DNA from 3 places in the Dryocola baronae genome. Region 1 is predicted to be linked to each of the others. Evidence: predicted binding sites of a transcription regulator. Region 1 holds the regulator's gene; each other region holds the start of a gene.

Region 1 (7,287 bases):
CCATCTCGGCCATTTCTCCTGCTGCACTGGCGGCAAGCGGTGACCCCCATGTTCTTCTGACCACCTCCGCCGGTAATATTGAGCTTGAATTAAACAGTCAAAAAGCTCCCGTATCGGTGAAGAACTTCGTTGATTACGTCAACAGCGGCTTCTACAACAACACCACCTTCCACCGCGTGATCCCGGGCTTTATGATTCAGGGCGGCGGCTTTACGGAAGATATGAACCAGAAGCAGCCAAACCCACCGATTAAAAACGAAGCGGATAACGGCCTGCGTAACACCCGTGGCACCGTTTCTATGGCGCGCACCGCCGACAAAGACAGCGCGACCAGCCAGTTCTTTATCAACGTGGCGGACAACGCCTTCCTCGATCACGGCCAGCGCGACTTCGGCTATGCGGTATTTGGTAAAGTTGTGAAAGGCATGGACGTAGCGGACAAGATCTCCCAGGTTCAGTCCCACGACGTCGGCCCATACCAGAATGTTCCATCAAAACCGATAGTTATCCTCTCCGCGAAAGTCCTGCCATAATTTCCTGCGCGCGGGTTGTTGCAGCCCGCGCTCTGCCCGCTTCCCGGCAGCTGTGCAGAATGCTGCTTATACTTGTGGCAAAACAGTGACGCATTAAGGGAGGCGATATGGGCAAGAAACTCACCGAAAAGCAAAAAATCCGTCTGTGGGAACAGCTGCGTGGCCGTTCGTTTGAGGCCAGCTGCCGGCTCGACGTGCTTGAGCCTCACGCGCAGGATGAGCTTTTCGCAAAGCGAGCAGCGGCCATTGAGCTTGGCCCGCTGCACCGTGGCCTTCCGTGGCTGTGCTCCATCCATCAGCAGCTATTCCAGGATGCCTACGACTGGGCCGGTGAGCTGCGCGAGGTGGATATTTCGCGCGGCGACACCCGCTTCTGCCATTTCGAGTACATCGAAAACGAAGGCAACGATCTGATGCAGGAGCTGGAGGACGAGCATTATCTTGCCGAGCTGCCCAAAGCCGAGTTTATCGAGCGTCTGGCGCACTATTACTGCGAAATCAACGTCCTGCATCCGTTCTTTGTCGGCAGCGGCCGGGCGCAGCGCGTGTTCTTCGAACAGCTGGCGATTCACGCGGGCTACGTGCTGGACTGGAGCGTCGTCGATCCGCAGGCGTGGCAGGCGGCAAATCAGGCCGGCGCGCTGGGCGATCTGGCACCTCTTATTGAGATATTCACTAAAGTGGTGAGCGAAGCGCGGGAAAGCGAATAGAATAGCGCGGTTCTTTTTCTGCCGGAGCCGCCATGCTACTGCTTATCGACAACTACGATTCTTTCACCTGGAACCTGTACCAGTATTTTTGCGAGCTCGGGGCCGAAGTGGTGGTGAAGCGTAACGATGAAATCACGCTCGCGGATATCGCCGCCCTGGCCCCCGAGAAGCTGGTGATTTCGCCCGGTCCCTGCACGCCAACCGAGGCGGGGATTTCGCTGGCCGCAATCGAACGATTCGCCGGCCAACTGCCGATTCTGGGCGTTTGCCTCGGCCACCAGGCCATCGCGCAGGCTTTTGGCGCAACGATTATCCGCGCCGAAAAGGTCATGCACGGCAAAACCTCCGCCATTTCCCATAACGGCAGCGGCGTGTTCAGCGGCCTGAATAATCCGCTCACCGTTACGCGCTACCACTCGCTGCTTATCGATCCCGCGACCTTGCCCGACGGCTTTGAAGTCACGGCATGGACCGACAAAAACGAGATCATGGGGATTCGCCACCGCGAGTGGGATCTCGAAGGCGTGCAGTTCCATCCGGAAAGCATTCTGAGCGAACAGGGGCACCAGCTGCTGGGCAATTTCCTCAATCGTTGATTTCTTATTGCCATAAGATGCGTTTTTATGCATATTTCGTGATTATATTTTCATGAATGGCTACAGCATAAATACGGGATGGGGACTTAATGGCAACTGAACAATCAGCAATTACTCGCGCAACTTTCGATGAAGTGATTCTGCCGATTTATGCACCGGCCGAGTTTATCCCGGTGAAAGGAAAAGGCAGCCGCGTTTGGGATCAGCAGGGCAAGGAATACGTTGATTTCGCGGGCGGCATCGCGGTTACCGCCCTGGGGCACTGCCATCCTAAGCTTGTGGAAGCGCTGAAAACCCAGGGGGAAACGCTGTGGCACACCAGCAACGTTTTCACCAACGAACCCGCTCTGCGCCTGGGCCGCAGGCTGATTGACGCCACCTTTGCCGAGCGCGTCCTGTTTATGAACTCCGGCACCGAGGCCAACGAAACCGCCTTTAAGCTGGCGCGCTACTATGCGTCCACCCGCCACAGCCCGTATAAAACCAAGATTATCGCTTTCCATAACGCCTTCCACGGCCGCTCGCTGTTTACCGTTTCGGTGGGTGGACAGCCCAAGTATTCCGACGGCTTTGGCCCCAAGCCCGCCGACATCATCCACGTTCCGTTTAACGATCTTCACGCGGTGAAAGCCGTGATGGACGACCATACCTGTGCGGTCGTCGTGGAGCCTATTCAGGGCGAAGGTGGCGTCACCGCCGCTACGCCGGAATTCCTCAAGGGATTGCGCGCGCTGTGCGACGAGCACAAAGCGCTGCTGGTGTTCGACGAAGTGCAGTGCGGCATGGGCCGTATCGGCGAGCTGTTTGCCTACATGCACTACGGCGTGACGCCGGACATTCTGACCAGCGCCAAAGCCCTCGGCGGCGGATTCCCGGTAAGCGTCATGCTGACTACGCAGGAGATTGCTTCAGCTTTCCACGTCGGGACGCACGGTTCCACCTACGGCGGCAACCCGCTGGCCTGCGCGGTGGCGGGTGCGGCCTTTGATATCATCAATACGCCGGAAGTGCTGAAAGGCGTAACGGCAAAACGCGAAAAGTTCGTTGAGCATTTGCAGCAGATCGACAAAGAATACGACGTGTTCAGCGATATTCGCGGCATGGGCCTGCTGATTGGCGCGGAGCTTAAGCCGCAGTACAAGGGCCGCGCGCGTGAGTTCCTTTATGCAGCCGCACAGGAAGGCGTTATGGTGCTGAACGCGGGGCCGGACGTGATGCGCTTCGCGCCGTCGCTTATCGTTGAAGAGGCGGATATTGCCGAGGGTATGCAGCGTTTTGCGAGCGCCGTCGCGAAGATTGTTAAAGGGTAGATATTTGCGGAATTCGGTGGATGGCGCTGCCGCTTATCCACCCTACGAACGTCGCAAGCGTCTGCTGAGCCAAATGCCATGATGCGGGCGCTGACGCCATGCCACTGACGAAATGGTGTGCATGGTGTTGAGGTGCCCCAGAACCCGCTGTAAATGCTGTTCCATCGTGCTTAGCGGCCCGGTCGGCAGCGCCTCTGAATCCAGAATCACCGCGTCTTTCGTTTCCCCCGGTCCGTCATATTCCAGACGCTGCTGGCACCTTTGCAGCGCGACTTCACAGGCTTGCAGGTAGCGCTGCGCCAGGTCCGGCGTCAGCATATTGTGCTCGCGGGCAAGCGTCGTCATCGCGTTGATATGCTCGACGATAAACTGGCTGTGCGTCACCCATAGCTTCATGTCATCCAGATAGTGCGAGTTGAAGCCCGGCTCCTGCATCGCCTGGTTGAGCGAGTTAAACAACGCGTTGTGCGCCTGGTTGACCTTCATGCGCTGCCAGGCCAGCGGCGTCGGCTGCGGGTCGTGGCTTAGGATCAGCCGTATTGCTTCCTGGTCGGTTTCCAGCGCGTCGTGGGCGTTCTGGCGCAGCAGGCCGCTTTGCCACTGCGGCCACAGCCAGATCATGCCGCCAAAGGCAATCAGGCAGCCGAGCAGGGTATCGATCAGACGCGGCACGATGTATTGCTCGGCGCTAAGCGTAATCAGCTGCAGCGTGTATACCGCGGTGACGGTAAAGCCGATGGTGGCCCAGCCGTAGCTTTTGCGGATAAACAGGTAGCTCACCAGCGTAATGAGCAGCATCGCCACCAGCGTGTAGCTTTCCGGAACGTGGAAGTGGAGAGTGATCCCGGCAATCGTCAGGCCCGCCATGGTGCCCGCCGAACGGTGCAGAATCCGCACGCGCGTCGCGCCATAGCCGTTTTGCGTGACGAACATGATGGTCATCAGGATCCAGTAGGGCTTGGGCAGATGTAAAGATGCGCCCAGCAGGCTGGCGACGGTGAGCATGACGCCCAGCCGTGCGGCGTTGCGCAGCGCCGCCGATTTGAAGGAGAGATAGCTTTTTAGCGCGGGCCACAGCGGCAGGCGGCGCTGGCGATCTTCCATCAGATCGCGGACGTATAAAGGGCGCTGGGTGCGCAGCACGCGCGCGATACGGCTGAAGTGGTAGTGGCAGAATTGCCCGACCGGGTTGTCCGGGTTTTGGCGGGCGATTTTTTCCAGCGCCGCGATCTGTTTATCCATATCAAAGCGTCTGGGGTAGCGGTGATAAAGGATGTCGTCCGCCAGCACGCGCAGGCGAGACGCGATGGTTTGCGCGTTCCAGCGGATCACCGCTTCGGCGTGGCTTTGTTCAACGAGTTTCTGCACCTCTTCGGGCTGGTGCAGGCTGACGGAGATGTGCTCCTGGAGGTCGAGCGCCACCTGGAAAGCGCGCAGCAGGCGTTTGTAGCCGTTCTGCTGGTTAGCCGCCAGCATGTGCAGCTGCTGATAGCAGACGGTAATCAGATCGACGGCTTTTTGCTGGCGGGCCAGCAGCGGGGGCAGCGCCTTTTCCGGATCGGTGTGCTGCGTCAGCATGCCGTATTTTGCTTCGCAGTATTCGGCAAGCTGGCGGTAGAGCAGGCTCAGGGATTCGCGAAGCGGCTGCTCGCGCCACATCCAGAACCAGAACCAGTTAAAGACGCCGTACCAGATGGTGCCGGAAACATACAGCAGCATCGGTTTCCAGATAGGCATGTTCCCGGCCATGCTGAGGGTGAAGATCGCCGCAATCAGCGAGGCGGGGAGCAGGCGGGCGTGCAGGGCGCTGATTTCCGCGGTTACCCCGAGCATCAGCGCCATCACCATCAGAATTATGGGCAGCGGGATCGAGGTGTAGAGCAGAAGAAGCTGCATGATCAGGCTGCTGAGCGCAAACAGGCTGCCGCCGATAATCAGCCGCTTGAAGAAGCGTCGATGGGGGGTGTCCAGGCCAGCAATGTTGCAGCAGGCGGGAACTAACGAGAAAAGCAGGCCGTTTTGCAGGCTGCCCAGCACCAGGCCGACGGCCACGGGTAAACATAACACCAGCGTCTGACGCAGTGCGTAGTTAACCTCAGGATGATAAATAAGTCGGCGCCACATAGACTCGTCATACTTCAAGTTACAGGGGTGTTGGCTGCACTCACTCGCCCCGGTCACTTACTGGAGTAAGCTCCTGGGGACTCCCTCCCTTGCCGCCGACCTGTAACTCGAATTATTTAGAGCGGGCAAAGGGAGTTTTAGAGACAAAAAAGGCGTATTGCCGAAGCGATACGCCTTTTTGGAAACGGAAATTAACGAGTACCGTAAACGACGATCGTTTTACCGTGCGCGGAGATCAGATTTTGATCTTCCAGCATTTTCAGAATGCGGCCTACGGTTTCACGGGAGCAACCCACGATCTGACCGATTTCCTGGCGGGTGATTTTAATCTGCATACCGTCCGGGTGGGTCATGGCGTCTGGCTGTTTCGCAAGGTTCAGCAGCGTTTGAGCGATACGGCCGGTTACGTCGAGGAAGGCAAGGTTGCCCACTTTCTCTGACGTGACCTGCAGGCGACGGGCCATCTGGGAAGAGAGGCGCATCAGGATGTCTGGGTTAACCTGGATAAGCTGGCGGAATTTTTTATAGGAAATTTCAGCCACTTCGCACGCGGTTTTCGCGCGAACCCAGGCACTGCGCTCCTGGCCTTCTTCAAACAGGCCTAATTCACCGATGAAGTCACCCTGGTTCAGATAGGAGAGGATCATTTCCTTGCCCTCTTCATCTTTGATCAGCACGGCCACGGAGCCTTTGACGATGTAGTACAGCGTCTCTGCTTTTTCACCCTGGTGAATCAGCGTGCTCTTCGATGGATACTTATGAATGTGGCAATGGGACAAGAACCATTCGAGAGTCGGGTCTGTTTGCGGTTTGCCAAGCACCATGCGCGGTTATCCTCTGTTATAAACTGGCTACCAAAGACAGGATGCAAAACCTCCTGCCCGGCGTTGCAATCGTTAGAATATTTCCCACCTGGGGGAAATGGCCAGCAAGTCAATCTTGCCGCCTGTAATTAGTGATGTCCAATGCATACATACATCACGTCAATGTATCGAATGTAGCATCCGGATTGTTTTAGCATAGCTTTTGGCAAGTGTCTCCTATTGTCTCGTTTCAGCATGACGCAGGTCGCCTTCCGTTGCGACAATTGCTGCATCCGCGTACTCTGGAAGGAAATTTCTTAACAGGAGTAAGCAAAATGCAGGCACGAGTTAAATGGGTTGAGGGGTTAACTTTCCTGGGCGAATCGGCGTCGGGTCACCAGATCCTGATGGACGGAAATTCAGGCGATAAAGCACCCAGCCCGATGGAGATGGTCCTGATGTCGGTCGGCGGCTGTAGCGCCATTGATGTGGTGTCTATTTTGCAAAAAGGCCGCCATAACGTGACGGATTGCGAAGTGAAGCTGACCTCCGAGCGCCGCGAAGAAGCGCCGCGCCTGTTCACCCACATCAATCTGCATTTCATCGTGACCGGCAAAGATCTGAAGGACAATGCCGTGTCCCGCGCCGTCGACCTGTCGGCGGAGAAGTATTGCTCGGTGGCGTTGATGCTTGAGAAAGCCGCAAACATCACGCACAGCTATGAAGTGATTGAACTGTAATACGTGTCCTGGGCGGTATTTTGCCGCCCTAAACGACTTTTCTGCCTTCCGCCAGCCGTTGCACCAGCGGCGTCATTATCAGCTCCATTGCCAGCCCCATTTTGCCCCCCGGCACCACCAACGTATTGATGTGTGAAATGAAAGAGCCTTGCAGCATCGCCAGCAGGTACGGGAAGTCGATGTTATCCAGCCCGCGGAAGTGAATCACAACGAAGCTTTCGTCCAGCGACGGAATGCCGCGCGCGGCAAACGGGTTAGAGGTGTCTACCGTCGGGACGCGCTGGAAGTTGATATGGGTGCGGGAAAACTGCGGCGTAATAAAGTTGATGTAGTCATCCATCGATCTGACCACGGAATCCATCACCGCCTCCCGTGAATGGCCGCGTTCGCTGGTGTCGCGCACCAGCTTCTGAATCCACTCCAGGTTAACGATGGGCACCACGCCGACCAGCAAATCCACATAGTTGGCTA
Region 2 (7,287 bases), 3.0 Mb from region 1:
GCGAAGCCGTCATGTTCAGTTCGATACTGCGCGCGCAGGTGTCGCTGGCCTGGGTTATCGGCCCGCCAATCGCCTATGCGCTCGCTCTTGGCTTCGGCTTCACCACCATGTATCTCAGCGCCGCCTTCGCGTTTGTCGTCTGTAGCCTGATGGTCTGGCTGTTCCTGCCCTCGATGCGCAAAGAGCCGCTTGCCACAACCGCTAAGCTTGAAGCGCCGCGCCGCAACCGCCGTGATGCACTGCTGCTGTTTGTCGCCTGCACCATGATGTGGGGCTGCAACAGCCTGTACATCATCAATATGCCGCTTTACATCATTCATGAGCTGCATCTGCCCGAGAAGCTGGCTGGCGTGATGATGGGCACCGCCGCTGGGCTGGAAATTCCAACCATGCTGATTGCGGGCTATTACGCCAAACGTTTTGGGAAGCGCTTCCTGATGCGTATCGCGCTGGTCGCGGGGCTGCTGTTCTACGTCGGCATGCTGACGCTGCATAACGAATACATGCTGCTTGGCCTACAGCTGCTGAACGCAATATTTATCGGGATTCTAGCGGGGATTGGGATGCTGTACTTCCAGGATCTGATGCCGGGCCAGGCGGGTGCGGCCACAACCTTGTACACCAATACAACCCGAGTGGGCTGGATCATCGCCGGTTCACTGGCGGGCGTGGTGGCTGAAATCTGGAACTATCACACCGTCTTCTTTATTGCGCTGGCCATGATTGTCGTTACGGCCTGGTGCATGCTGCGCATTAAGGACGTTTAGGGGGCGGTCGCCGCCTCAAGATAAATCAGATACGCCATCGCCTGCTGCCGCGTGGTGCCACACATCTCGCGGCTGGCCTGCAGGCTGGCGCAAACCTTCGGCCGCAGAGGCGAAGTGAATATCTTGCACATCAGGTTGTCGGCAAGCTGAACGCAGCGGGTATTGGCGGGCTTGCCGTTGGGCATGCCGGGTATCGGACTTGATATAGAAGGTGCGGTACAGCAGGCGCCGCAGTCAGGACGACAGTCCATCAGCAATACTCCGGTGGGCTGGCTAATGGGCGGACTGTATCAGTCCCGCACGGGCTTTACTATGCTATTTATACTTTGTCGCAAAGCTTGTCGCACGGGCGATGAATTCCGCTTGCCTGAAGTGCACCTCGCGAGTAATTTGTCGCAATATTTTCGCTCCTCAAATTTCACAGGAAACATCGATGGCAAGAGCTAACGAAATCAAAAAAGGTATGGTACTGAATTACAACGGCAAGCTGCTGATTGTGAAAGATATCGATATCCAGGCCCCAAGCGCACGCGGCGCGGCAACCCTTTACAAAATGCGTTTTTCTGACGTTCGCACCGGCCAGAAAGTCGAAGAGCGCTTTAAGGGCGACGATATCGTCGACACCATTACCCTGACCCGCCGTTTCGTTGACTTCTCCTATATCGATGGCAACGAATACGTGTTCATGGATAAAGAAGATTACACCCCGTATATCTTTACCAAAGACCAGATCGAAGACGAGCTGCAGTTCATCCCGGAAGGCGGCATGCCGGACATGCAGGTTCTGACCTGGGACGGCCAGCTGCTGGCGCTCGAACTGCCGCAGACGGTAGACCTGGAAATCGTTGAAACCGCGCCCGGCATTAAAGGTGCTTCAGCAAGCTCCCGCACCAAGCCTGCCACCATGTCCACCGGCCTTGTTATTCAGGTGCCGGAATATATGGTGACCGGTGAGAAAATCCGCATTCATATCGCCGAAAAGCGCTCTATGGGCCGCGCAGACTAAGAAAACAAAAAACCCGCCTCGGCGGGTTTTTTTTAGTGCTTTACGCTTACTTCAGCAAATCCGGGAACATCGTCTGCTTCAGCGCCAGCTCAACGCCGCGCACTTCCGCCAGGCCTTTCAGGCGGCCAATCGCCGAGTAGCCAGGGTTGGTTTTCTTGTGCAGATCGTCCAGCATCTGATGGCCGTGGTCCGGACGCATCGGGATTGGACGCTCGTCACCGCTCGCCTTGCGGCGCTGCTCTTCGGTCAGAATCGCTTTTACCACGGAAACCATGTCGACGTCGCCCTGCAGGTGCGCGCCTTCGTGGAAGGTTTTCGGGTTGCCTTCGCGGCAGGTTGCGCGCAGGTGGGTGAAGTGAATACGGTCGCCAAAGGTTTCGATCATCCGCACCAGGTCGTTATCGGCGCGCACGCCGTATGAGCCGGTACACATGGTGAAGCCGTTGTTGATGCTGTCGACGGTTTCTTTCAGCCACTGCATATCTTCAATGGTAGAAACGATACGCGGCAGGCCGAGGATCGGACGCGGCGGATCGTCCGGGTGAACCGCAAGGCGAACGCCGACTTCTTCCGCCACCGCCACGATGGCGCGCAGGAAATAAGCCATGTTTTCGCGCAGCTGCTCTTTGTTAATGCCGTCGTATTCAGCAAGGCGCGCGCGGAACTGGTCCAGCGTGTAGCCTTCTTCCGCGCCCGGCAGGCCGGCGATGATGTTGCGCGTCAGCTTTTCAATTTCCGCCGGGGACATATTCTGGAAGTAGGTTTGCGCCTGGCGCTGCTCTTCTTCGCTGTAGTCCGCCTGGGCGCCAGGGCGCTTCAGGATATGCAGTTCAAAGGCCGCGAAGGCAATCTGGTCGAAGCGCAAGGCTTTAGAGCCGTCCGGCAGTTCGTATTCCAGGTCGGTACGCGTCCAGTCGAGGATCGGCATAAAGTTGTAGCACACGGTGTCGATGCCGCATTCCGCCAGGTTACGGATGCTCTGCTGGTAGTTAGCGATGTGCTTGTCGTAGTCGCCGGTGTGCGTTTTGATTTCTTCATGCACCGGAATACTTTCGACAACCGACCAGGTTAGCCCTTTTGCCGCAAGCTCGGCCTGACGCTGTTTAATTTCAGCTACCGGCCACACTTCCCCGTTCGGGATGTGATGCAAAGCGGTTACCACACCGGTTGCGCCCGCCTGGCGCACGTCGTCCAGTGATACAGGGTCTTTCGGGCCATACCAACGCCAGGTTTGTTCCATTACCAATTCCTCATTAATAAGTTGTCATACCAATTCTATGTTATTGCATTGACGACTACCATACCGCAAACCCGGCAACGATCAATTTTACCCGCAAAATTGGTTGATCCAGCTCACATTAAAACGATAAAGCCAGCACACCAATTCTCTTTGCTGTCATATAACTTTAGACTGCGGTTGTTATCATTACGTTAATCAGGATTTGCATTTTATGAATACAATTGCTTCAGTCACGTTGCCGGACGGCGTTCAACTGCCGCGTTACGACCGCAGCGCGTTACAAACGCGCATTGTCCACTTTGGCTTCGGCGCCTTCCACCGGGCGCATCAGGCGCTGCTGACTGACCGGGTGCTCAACGCGCTTGGCGGCGACTGGGGTATCTGTGAAATCAGCCTGTTTAGCGGCGATAAGCTGATGAGCGCGCTGCGCGATCAGGATCATCTGTATACCGTGCTGGAAAAAGGGCGGGATGGAAATCAGGCTATCGTCATCGGCGCGGTTAAAGAGTGTCTGAACGCCAGGCTCGACGGGATGGACGCGATCATCGAGAAGTTCTGCGAGCCGCAGGTCGCCATCGTGTCGCTGACGGTCACCGAGAAAGGCTACTGCATCGATCCCGCTACCGGCAGGCTTGACGCGTCCAACGAACGGATCGTTCACGATCTTGAAAACCCGGCCGAGCCGCATTCGGTGCCCGGCATTTTAGTCGAGGCCTTAAACCGCCGCCGCGAACGCGGGCTACGCCCTTTCACCGTGCTTTCCTGCGATAACATTCCTGATAACGGCCACGTCGTGCGCAATGCGGCGATCGGCATGGCGGAAAAGCGCAGCCAGGAGCTGGCCGACTGGGTGCGCGAGCACGTGACGTTCCCAAGCACGATGGTTGACCGTATCGTGCCCGCCGCCACGCCTGAATCCCTGCAGGAAATCACTGACGTTATGGGCGTTGAAGATCCGTGCGCGATTTCAGGCGAGCCGTTTATTCAGTGGGTGATTGAAGATAACTTTGTTGCGGGCCGTCCGCAGTGGGAGGTCGCGGGCGTCGAAATGGTCGATGACGTGATGCCCTGGGAGCAAATGAAGCTGCGCATGCTCAACGGCAGCCACTCGTTCCTTGCCTGGCTTGGCTATCTGGCGGGCTATCAGCATATTAATGACTGCATGGCCGACGAGAATTTTTACCGCGCCGCCCACCGGCTTATGATGCAGGAACAGGCCCCGACCCTGCGCGTTACGGGCGTCGATTTGCGGCAGTATGCGCACAATCTTCTTGAGCGCTTCAGCAATCCGGCGCTACAGCATCGTACCTGGCAAATCGCCATGGACGGCAGTCAGAAGCTGCCGCAGCGGATGCTGGAAAGCGTGCGCTGGCACCTCCAGCAGGACGACGAGTGGCCTTGTCTGGCGCTGGGCGTTGCCGCGTGGATGCGCTATGTCAGCGGCGTTGACGACGCGGGACAGGCAATAGATATCCGCGATCCGCTGTCCGTGAAAATCAAAGGTCTGGTGGACGGCAGCGCTGAAGACGAGCGCGTTGCCGCCCTGCTTACCCTGACGGAAATCTTCGGCAGCGATCTGCCGGCCGACGAGCGATTTGTTAATAACGTCAGCGCGGCCTGGCAGCAGCTGGCCGCCAACGGTGCCCGTCAGGCGGTCGCCAGCCTCGTGAGTGAATAAATCAGTTACCCGCGCGCGGATTTTTTTAACGAAGTCCGCGCCGGGGCTTCTTTTTTTGCTTAATGTTGTTCAGGATAGCCATCGGCTTATATAAGCGTGAATGATATTTCCGGAGCGACTGTGACCAAAACCAACCTGATTACCGGCTTTCTTGGCAGCGGAAAAACCACCACTATCCTGCATCTGCTGGCGAATAAACCCTGCGATGAGAAGTGGGCGGTTCTGGTGAATGAGTTTGGCGAAGTGGGGATTGATGGTGCCCTGCTTGCCGACGGCGGCGCGCTGCTCAAGGAGATCCCCGGCGGCTGCATGTGCTGCGTGAATGGTTTACCGATGCAGGTCGGGCTAAATACGCTGCTGCGCCAGGGAAAGCCAGACCGTCTGCTTATCGAACCCACAGGCTTAGGCCACCCGAAACAAATCCTCGATATGCTTACCGCCGAAGTTTACCAGCCGTGGATTGACCTGCGGGCCACGCTTTGCCTGCTCGATCCGCGCTCGCTGTTAGACGATCGCGCCGTGAACAACGACAACTTCCGCGATCAGCTTGCTAGCGCGGATATCATCGTCGCTAATAAAAATGACCGCTCTACCGATGAAAGCCGCCGGGCCCTGGCCGAATGGCAGCAGTCGAACGCCGACGGGCGCGACGTGGTGCTGGCGGAAAATGGCCAAATTGACGTCAGCCTGCTGGATCTCCCGCGTCAAAACCTTCGCGAACTCCCGAGCAGCGCCGAACACAGCCATACGCACGAGGCCAACCGTGGTCTTGCCGCGCTTAGCTTACCGGGCCACCAGCGCTGGAGACGCAGCATAAACAGCGGCCAGGGTTACGTGGCCTGCGGCTGGATTTTTGATGCAGAGACGGTTTTTGATACGGTTGGCATTCTGGAGTGGGCCCGCCTCGCGCCGGTTAGCCGGGTAAAAGGCGTGTTGCGCATTGCGGAAGGCCTGGTGCGCATCAACCGCCAGGGCGACGATCTGCATATCGAAACGCAAGGCGTGGCACCACCCGACAGTCGTATCGAATTGATTAATAGCGAAGAGACGGACTGGAACAGCTTGCAAAGCGCTCTGTTGAGGCTACGTTTAAGTTTGTAAGACTACCCTCACCGACTTGTTAAAAGATATCGAAAATCTGCATGATGAAAATTCGCTTACCGCTGATTCTGTTACTGAACGCCCTTGGCCTGGCGCTTTTCTTTAGCTGGTACCTGCCTGAAAACCATGGCTTTTGGTTCTCAATCGACTCCAGTATTTTCCATTTTTTTAACGAAGAGCTGGTGAAGAGCCACACCTTCCTGGTTCTGGTTGCCGTGACGAATAACCGTATCTTTGACGGCATTTCCCTGCTGGCAATGGGCGCGCTGTTTTCCTGGTTCTGGTGGCACGAAACGCCTGCGGGGCGACGCCGCCTCGTGATTATGGGCGTCGTTATGCTGCTTACGGCAGTGGTGATAAACCAGCTGGGCCATTTGATTCCGGTTTCTCACGTCAGCCCGACGCTTTATTTCACCGATATTCATCGCGTGAGCGAGCTGCTGCATTTCCCAACCAAGGATGCATCGAAAGATAGTTTCCCTGGGGATCATGGCCTGATGCTGATTATTTTCACCGGCTTTATGCTGCGTTATTTTGGCAAATCCGCCTTCTTTATTGCGGTAATTATCTTCCTGATATTTGCCATGCCGCGCATCGTCATTGGCGCACACTGGTTTACCGATGTGTTTGTAGGGTCACTTTCTATCGCCCTGGTGGGCCTGCCGTGGGTGCTATTAACCCCACTCAGCGACTGGTTAATTAATAGCCTAAATCGCGCCATTCCCGGTAAACACAGAACAGTCTCTTAACATTAAATAAACATTGCCTAGCGCAAATTATCAGGGATCCCGAAAAGATCCCTGATTCATTTTTAATCACCACAATATATCGCCTGTTATTTGCACAGTAATATTTCCTAGATTTATGAATAACCTGCGCAGATTTCCAGCGCCCTTGGTTAACATACGAGCAAATTTACTTTTGTACTTTTAACATCACAAATTCTTATAAAAAAATGGTCAAAAAGCCTCGCCATGCCAGTGGTGATAGGGTAACCTCAGATACGTTTTGTGCTGCTAACCCAAATCATTTGCGATGTGAATAAATTTGTGCGTCATACCACACTTCTGTTCAAGGGGAATTGAATCGCTGCACATAGGTAATTAGTCTCGTCACGTTGGTAATTTTGTATAACGATTCGCATCGTTAAGGACATCAAGGGAAAATAAACAAAATGGTCAAATCTCAGCCTATTTTGAGATATATCTTGCGGGCAATTCCCGCTGTTGCTGTGGCAGTAATGCTTTCAGCATGTAGTTCGACTAACACCGCAAATATGCATTCTGAGACGCATGCAGTCGGCAATAAAGACAGTTTTTTACTGCAAGCCTCTCAGGATGAATTCGAAGAAATGGTCCGTAATGTAGATGTGAAATCACGTCTCATGGATCAATATGCTAGCTGGAAAGGCGTGCGTTACCGCCTTGGCGGTAGCACTAAAAAAGGCATCGATTGTTCTGCATTCGTGCAAACAACCTTCCGCGAACAGTTCGGA
Region 3 (7,287 bases), 3.0 Mb from region 1:
CTGGTGACCGAAGAGCGCCGCTCGACAGGGATTTACGCCTATCTGGATATCGGCTTTAACTCCCTTATCTCGAATATTCGTAACTACAAAAATAAAATCGGCCTGCTCGACAACACGCGGATGAAAAGCGATACCCAGTGGGTTATCGACTCGATGCGCGTTAAAACTCCGGGGCACCGTACCTCTATTGGTTCGCTTTCCGGTGGGAACCAGCAGAAAGTGATTATTGGCCGCTGGCTGTTAACCCAGCCGGAAATATTAATGCTTGACGAACCTACTCGCGGTATCGACGTAGGCGCGAAATTTGAAATTTATCAGCTGATTGCTGAGCTTGCCAAAAAAGGGAAAGGGATCATCATTATTTCGTCCGAAATGCCGGAGTTGTTAGGGATTACAGACCGTATTCTGGTAATGAGCAATGGCCTCGTTGCGGGAATTGTAGATACTAAAACAACCACGCAGAACGAAATATTACGTCTTGCGTCTGTGCACCTTTGATAATTTAGGGGCTATTAAAATGAGTGCGTTAAATAAGAAAAGTTTGCTAACTTATCTGAAAGAAGGCGGCATTTATGTCGTTTTGCTGGTGCTGCTGGCGATTATTATTTTCCAGGATCCAACGTTTTTAAGCTTGTTGAACTTAAGTAACATCCTTACCCAGTCTTCGGTGCGTATTATTATCGCCCTCGGCGTCGCGGGGCTGATTGTTACCCAAGGTACCGACCTTTCCGCCGGTCGCCAGGTGGGCCTTGCGGCGGTGGTTGCAGCGACGTTGCTGCAGGCCATGGATAACGTCAATAAAGTATTCCCCGACATGCACAGCCTGCCGATTCCGGTCGTGCTGCTGATCGTCTGCGCGATTGGCGCGGTTATTGGCCTGGTTAACGGCATTATTATCGCCTACCTGAACGTGACGCCGTTTATTACCACGCTCGGCACCATGATCATCGTTTACGGCATCAACTCCCTGTACTACGACTTCGTGGGCGCGTCGCCGATTTCCGGTTTTGAATCGCACTTCTCGACGTTTACCCAGGGCTTTATTGCGCTCGGCAGCTTCCGCCTTTCTTACATCACCTTCTATGCGCTGTTCGCCGTGCTGTTCGTTTGGGTGCTGTGGAACAAAACCCGCTTCGGTAAAAACATTTTCGCCATCGGCGGCAACCCGGAAGCGGCAAAAGTTTCCGGCGTAAACGTTGGCCTGAACCTGATCATGATTTATGCGCTGTCCGGCGTGTTCTATGCCTTTGGCGGTATGCTGGAAGCGGGGCGTATCGGCTCGGCGACCAACAACCTCGGCTTTATGTATGAACTCGACGCGATTGCGGCGTGCGTGGTCGGCGGCGTGTCGTTCAGCGGCGGCGTGGGTACGGTCATCGGCGTGGTAACCGGTGTCATCATCTTCACCGTTATCAACTACGGACTGACCTACATCGGCGTGAACCCGTACTGGCAGTACATCATCAAGGGCGCGATCATTATCTTCGCGGTTGCCCTGGATTCATTGAAGTACGCTCGTAAGAAGTAATTTTGTAGATGTCGGGTGGCGCGATGCTCACCCGACCTACCAAAATTTGTAGGGTGGATAAGCGTATGCGCCATCCACCAAAAACCCCGCTATTTCTTCTCTTTCTTCTGCATTTCCAAAAGCTGCTCTGGCGTCACCGCGGGATAGGCCTGCGCGTTTTCAGGGACTTCGTGCTGGGCTGGAATCGGCACGAGCGGGCCGAGGAAGCGGGGTTCGCGTTTGAAGATATACACATCCGCCAGCGCGCCCAGCCGTGCGCCAAATTCCCGCGTGCGGACGGTGAGCATATTCTTCGGCGACGGCACCGCGTAGCACTGCGCCTGAATCCCCATATGCAGGGCGATAAACAGCGCGCGTTCGCAGTGGAAGCGCTGGGTGATAATGATGAAATCGTTGGTATCGAAAACCTTGCGGGTGCGCACGATGGAATCAAGCGTTCGGAAACCGGCGTAATCCAGCACGATGTCGGCAGGATCGACGCCGCCCGCGATGAGGTCTTTGCGCATGGTCATCGGTTCGTTATAGCTGCTCTGCGCGTTGTCGCCGCTTAAAAGCAGGTAGTTGACCTTGCCGCTGTTGTAGGCGTTGAGCGCGCCCTGAATGCGGTACTTGTAATACTGATTGATGACGCCGGTGCGGTAATACTTGGCGGTACCGAGCACGACGCCGACCTGGCGATAGGGCAGGTCCTGTAGCTCGTCGTAAACGTAGGGGGCGGTTTTCCAGCTCATCCACCGATCGAGGCCAAGCGCGGTCAAAGCAATCAGGCCGATAAGGACTAACAGGCTATAAAACAAGCGCTTCAACATGGACTTACGGGCTCAACGGTGGGAGGAAATTTTACTCAAGGCTACTTTACCCTGGGGTTAAGAGCAAGAATCGGCGGACTGGTTGAAGTAAATTTCAACAATAGCCGTGTGGAAATCAGGCGGATGCGGGCACCCGCCTGAATAAGTTAACCCAGCAGGGTGCGATCGATATTCTGGCAGCCCAGCGCCTTGAGCGTCGCGGCCGTTGCGTCCCACTGGGTCAGCGGGGCATCGGCGCGCTCTGCCAGCACCGCGCGCTGGATGTCGCTGTAGTCGTAGCCGGAAAGGCTCAGCAGGTTCAGCGCGGCCTGCAGCGGAGGCAGCGACGGGTTGAACGCGGCGTTTTCAGCGTAGCTCCCGGAGATGATTTTGCCGTCGCGTAGCTCAAGCGCCACGCCCGCTGGCGCTTTGCTGTAAGGCGCGTGGCTGCGGTTCGCGGCAACAATTGCGGCCTGGTTTAGCTCATCGCCCTGGAGGGCAAAACCGTGGTCAACGTCGTCCAGCAGCAGCGTGCTTATCTCAAGATCGCGCGGACCGAAAGAATCGGGCAGGTAGTCGCCGAGCGTTGCCGGCCTGCGGCCAGGAAGGTTGATTTGCAGCTTCACGCCGCTGTTTAGCTCGTTCATAAACTGGCGGCAGTGGCCGCACGGCGTGTAGTTAACGGTCACGGAAGCGAGGCCTTTTTCACCGCGCATCCAGGCGTGGGTGATGGAGCTTTGCTCGGCGTGAACCGTTTGCTGCATGGTGGTGCCAGCAAATTCCATATTCGCGCCGAAATAGAGATTACCGCTGACGCCTCGTGCAACGGCACCGACGTTGAAATTAGAGAGTTCCGCACGGGCACATGAGGCAGCAAGCGGGAGCAGCGCGAAAGCCAGCGCATCATCATCCAGGCCCGTCTGCTTTTTCAGCGCCTCTACTTCCTGCGCGCCGAACATGGCCGGGAAATGGTCATCGGCGAGCAGGGATTGCAGGGCCGCCTGCAGCGAAGCCGGGAGCTGAGTGAAAGCAGCATGAAAACGAGAACGCATGTTTCTTAGCCTCTAATAGGTATTGGAGCCGTAGTGTACGGCGCTATAGAGGCTTTATATGTGATCCGTATCTAATTGCAAATGCAACGAATGAAATAAAAAATGAAAATGCGCGATCTCTCGCAAGTTTTAACGAAACAGCGCCAGAATCACCGGGAAAAGGAACGGGGCGATAAGCGACGTCATGATCCCGCAAATCACCAGCGCCAACGAGCTAAACGCGCCTTCCTGAAAATCAAGCTCGGCGCAGCGGGCGGTGCCCAAAGCGTGAGAGGCCGTGCCCATCGCCAGGCCGCGTGAAGCCTTGGTGGAAATACGCATTAGGTTCAGCAGGCTGTGGCCGAACACCGCGCCCAAAATCCCAACGAAGATCACGCAAACCGCGCTGATGGCCGGGATGCCGCCGATGCTGCCGCCTACGGCCATCGCAATCGGCGTCGTCACGGATTTTGGCAGGACGGAGGCCGCAATCTCAGGCGTTGCCCCCATGTACAGCGCAATGGCGGTACCGCTTATCATCGCCACCATGCTGCCGATAAAGCAGATTGTGATGATGGATTTCCAGCGCGCCCGGATCTGGTGCAGCTGCTCATAGAGCGGAAAGGCGAGTGCCACGACGGCGGGTTGCAGCAGGTCATTCAGCACCTCGCTGCCCTTAAAGTAGCTCGTGTAAGACACGCCGGTGAAGATCAGAATAGGGATGATCACCACCATCGAAACCAGCAGCGGATTGAGCAGCGGCGATTTAAAACGCGCGCCAAGCCTGCGTGCGCCAAAAAACACCAGCAGCGTTAACGGCAGGGACCACCAGATAGATTGCATCATTTTTTGTCAGCCTCGCTCTCACCGACAATCTTGCGTTCGCCGTGAACGAGATGGGAACTCCAGCTCACGATAATAAGTACCACCAGCGTGCTGATAAAACAGGACACCACCACCGGGCCAAACTGCGCCTTCAGCACCTCGTAATACTGCATAACGCCAACGCCTATCGGCACGAACAGCAGCGCCATATAGCGAATCAGCAGGTGGCAGCTGGGCTTGACCCACTTCGCGGGCATGATTTGCAGCGACAGCAGCACGAATAAAATCAGCATGCCGATAATGCTGCCCGGAATGGCGATAGGAAGCAGTGACGCGATAGCGATACCGGCATATAAGCACAGGTAAATTAAGATAAAAGACCGCAGATACTGCCAGACAATGGTGAGTGTGTTACGCATGGAGATGACCCTTTAAGAAACGCATTCATCATACAATTAAACTTAAAATTGTGCTACCGATCACATCATGACTTATGAGCATACCAAATATTCCAGAAATGAAGGTTCCAGAATTGATTGGGCAATTAGACAGGGAAATAAAAAAGGCGACCTGAGAAGGTCGCCTTAACGTGCATGGGCAGGCATGCGTAGCGCCGCCCGCCGGAGGTCAATCGCTTAGTTCAAGCGTACCGGCATACCGGAACGGTCTTTGATCGCCTGATCCACCACGTTGGTGTCAACGTCCGGCTGAGCGGTAATCGCCGTCACGCTGCTGGTCAGATTGATTGGCACAATCTCGTCAGAGTTGAACTGCGCTTCGGTGGTGGACAGCGGGTTGTGAACCTCGATGTAGCGCGTGCCGTCTGGCTCAACGGTGGCTTTCACCGGCTCATCAATAAACTGTACGCGGGTGCCGACCGGCACGTTCTCGAACAGGAACTTGATGTCTTCGTTACGCAGACGCACGCAGCCGTGGCTGACGCGCAGGCCGATACCAAAGTTGGCATTGGTACCGTGAATAGCATACAGGCGGCCAATGTACAGCGCGTACAGGCCCATAGGGTTGTCCGGACCGGCTGGCACTACGGCTGGCAGTGGCGTACCGGCTGCCGCGTATTCCGCGTGCATTTTGGCCGTTGGCGTCCAGGTTGGGCCGGCTTTTTTACGCTCTACTTTTGTCGTCCAGTTGATCGGGGTGTCTTTACCCAGCTGGCCGATACCGATAGGCAGCACGATAACCGTGTTGGTGTCTTTCGGATAATAGTAGAGGCGCATTTCAGCGCTGTTAATCACGATGCCTTCATGAACGGTATCCGGCAGGATGAGCTGCTGCGGAATGTTCAGGATGGTGCCAGGCTTTGGCAGATACGGATCGACGCCTGGGTTGGCTTCAAGCATGTTGGAAAGACCCATCTGGTACTGCGCTGCAAACTCTTCCAGCGGCGCGGTGCTACCTTCAGGAATGGTAATGACCTGGTTTTGACCAATCAGACGGCTGCCATCGGTTGGCAGGGGATAGGTCACGGCGGAAGCTGTTTTGCTAAAAGACACGACAGCCACAAATGCCAGTAAAATCGAGCGTAATTTTATATTCATGTTGTGCGAAGTATTTATGGCCACACAGGCTAGTTGGTTAGGAATCAGATGGGGTTCAGCCGCGCATTATATGTGCATTGCATCTTTCTGGGAAATCAGATGTGGATTAAATCACACTTTTTTCACATTGATTACATAATAGACAATACATAAGCAACGCGATCCTCATGCGCACTTATGGCATACTGTGCCCGATATCACAAATTACATCACTTCTTTTATCAGGACATCTTTGTGCTAGTTTCCAGTAACGTCACTATGCAGTTCGGCAGTAAGCCGCTGTTTGAAAACATCTCCGTCAAATTTGGCGGCGGCAATCGCTACGGCCTGATTGGCGCTAACGGTAGCGGTAAGTCCACCTTTATGAAGATCCTCGGCGGTGATTTAGACCCGACCCTGGGCAACGTATCACTCGATCCGAACGAGCGCATCGGTAAGCTGCGCCAGGATCAGTTCGCCTTTGAAAAATTCACCGTGCTCGACACCGTGATCATGGGCCACGCAGAACTCTGGGAAGTAAAAGAAGAGCGCGACCGCATTTACGCGCAGCCAGAGATGAGCGAAGAAGACGGCTATAAAGTTGCCGATCTCGAAACCAAATATGGCGAAATGGACGGCTACACCGCAGAAGCTCGCGCGGGTGAACTGCTGCTGGGCGTCGGCATTCCGGTAGAACAGCATTACGGCCCGATGAGCGAAGTCGCACCCGGCTGGAAGCTGCGCGTGCTGCTGGCGCAGGCGCTGTTCTCAAATCCGGACATCCTGCTGCTCGATGAACCGACGAACAACCTCGATATCGACACCATTCGCTGGCTGGAAACCGTGCTCAACGAGCGCAACAGCACCATGATCATCATCTCGCACGACCGTCACTTCCTGAACATGGTTTGTACCCACATGGCGGATCTGGACTACGGCGAGCTGCGCGTGTATCCGGGCAACTACGACGAGTACATGACGGCGGCAACCCAGGCCCGTGAACGCCTGCTGGCCGACAACGCGAAGAAAAAAGCCCAGATTGCCGACCTGCAATCCTTCGTCAGCCGCTTTAGCGCCAACGCCTCGAAATCACGCCAGGCGACCTCACGCGCCCGTCAGATTGACAAAATCAAGCTCGACGAAGTGAAGGCCTCCAGCCGTCAGAACCCGTTCATCCGTTTCGAACAGGACAAGAAGCTGTTCCGCAACGCGCTGGAAGTGGAAGCGCTGGCGAAAGGCTTTGATGAAGGCCCGCTGTTCAAAGGCGTCAACATGCTGCTCGAAGTGGGTGAAAAACTCGCGGTGCTGGGCACCAACGGCGTGGGTAAATCCACCTTCCTGAAAACCCTGGTCGGCGAATTAGCGCCGGACGCGGGTGCCGTAAAATGGTCCGAAAACGCGCAGATCGGCTACTACGCGCAGGATCACGAATACGAGTTTGAAAACGATCTCACCGTCTTCGACTGGATGAGCCAGTGGAAGCAAGAGGGCGACGACGAGCAGGCGGTGCGCAGCATCCTTGGCCGTCTGCTGTTCAGCCAGGACGACATCAAAAAACCAGCCAAAGTGCTTTCCGGTGG

Evidence for each region. Region 1 encodes CRP, which controls carbon source genes, mostly activating them, when cyclic AMP is high. Its sites were predicted from a motif close to ATGTGANNNNNNTCACAT; they were not measured.
Region 2: ACSPHG_RS07530 (mannitol dehydrogenase family protein) is a predicted target of CRP. The motif match lies at 3,115-3,132, and genes of this name have one in related genera.
Region 3: cdd (cytidine deaminase) is a predicted target of CRP. The motif match lies at 3,427-3,444, and genes of this name have one in related genera.

Annotation. Positions count from the first base shown of each region.
Region 1 covers NZ_JBINNY010000001.1:4,633,067-4,640,353, reverse strand. Annotated here, with positions in the region: gene ppiA (peptidylprolyl isomerase A) at 1-533, shown strand, start outside; gene ACSPHG_RS22020 (putative adenosine monophosphate-protein transferase Fic) at 641-1,243, shown strand; gene pabA (aminodeoxychorismate synthase component 2) at 1,276-1,839, shown strand; gene argD (bifunctional acetylornithine/succinyldiaminopimelate transaminase) at 1,929-3,149, shown strand; gene ACSPHG_RS22005 (YccS/YhfK family putative transporter) at 3,192-5,273, opposite strand; gene crp (cAMP-activated global transcriptional regulator CRP) at 5,465-6,097, opposite strand; gene ACSPHG_RS21995 (OsmC family protein) at 6,412-6,816, shown strand; gene ACSPHG_RS21990 (phosphoribulokinase) at 6,845-7,287, opposite strand, start outside.
Region 2 covers NZ_JBINNY010000001.1:1,602,252-1,609,538, reverse strand. Annotated here, with positions in the region: gene setB (sugar efflux transporter SetB) at 1-767, shown strand, start outside; gene ACSPHG_RS07545 (YkgJ family cysteine cluster protein) at 764-1,018, opposite strand; gene yeiP (elongation factor P-like protein YeiP) at 1,201-1,773, shown strand; gene uxuA (mannonate dehydratase) at 1,820-3,013, opposite strand; gene ACSPHG_RS07530 (mannitol dehydrogenase family protein) at 3,225-4,691, shown strand; gene ACSPHG_RS07525 (CobW family GTP-binding protein) at 4,812-5,792, shown strand; gene ACSPHG_RS07520 (phosphatase PAP2 family protein) at 5,837-6,541, shown strand; gene mepS (bifunctional murein DD-endopeptidase/murein LD-carboxypeptidase) at 6,967-7,287, shown strand, end outside.
Region 3 covers NZ_JBINNY010000001.1:1,632,684-1,639,970, forward strand. Annotated here, with positions in the region: gene mglA (galactose/methyl galactoside ABC transporter ATP-binding protein MglA) at 1-498, shown strand, start outside; gene mglC (galactose/methyl galactoside ABC transporter permease MglC) at 518-1,528, shown strand; gene sanA (outer membrane permeability protein SanA) at 1,618-2,337, opposite strand; gene cdd (cytidine deaminase) at 2,484-3,368, opposite strand; gene ACSPHG_RS07665 (CidB/LrgB family autolysis modulator) at 3,498-4,193, opposite strand; gene ACSPHG_RS07670 (CidA/LrgA family protein) at 4,190-4,591, opposite strand; gene ldtB (L,D-transpeptidase) at 4,808-5,728, opposite strand; gene ACSPHG_RS07680 (ABC-F family ATPase) at 5,963-7,287, shown strand, end outside.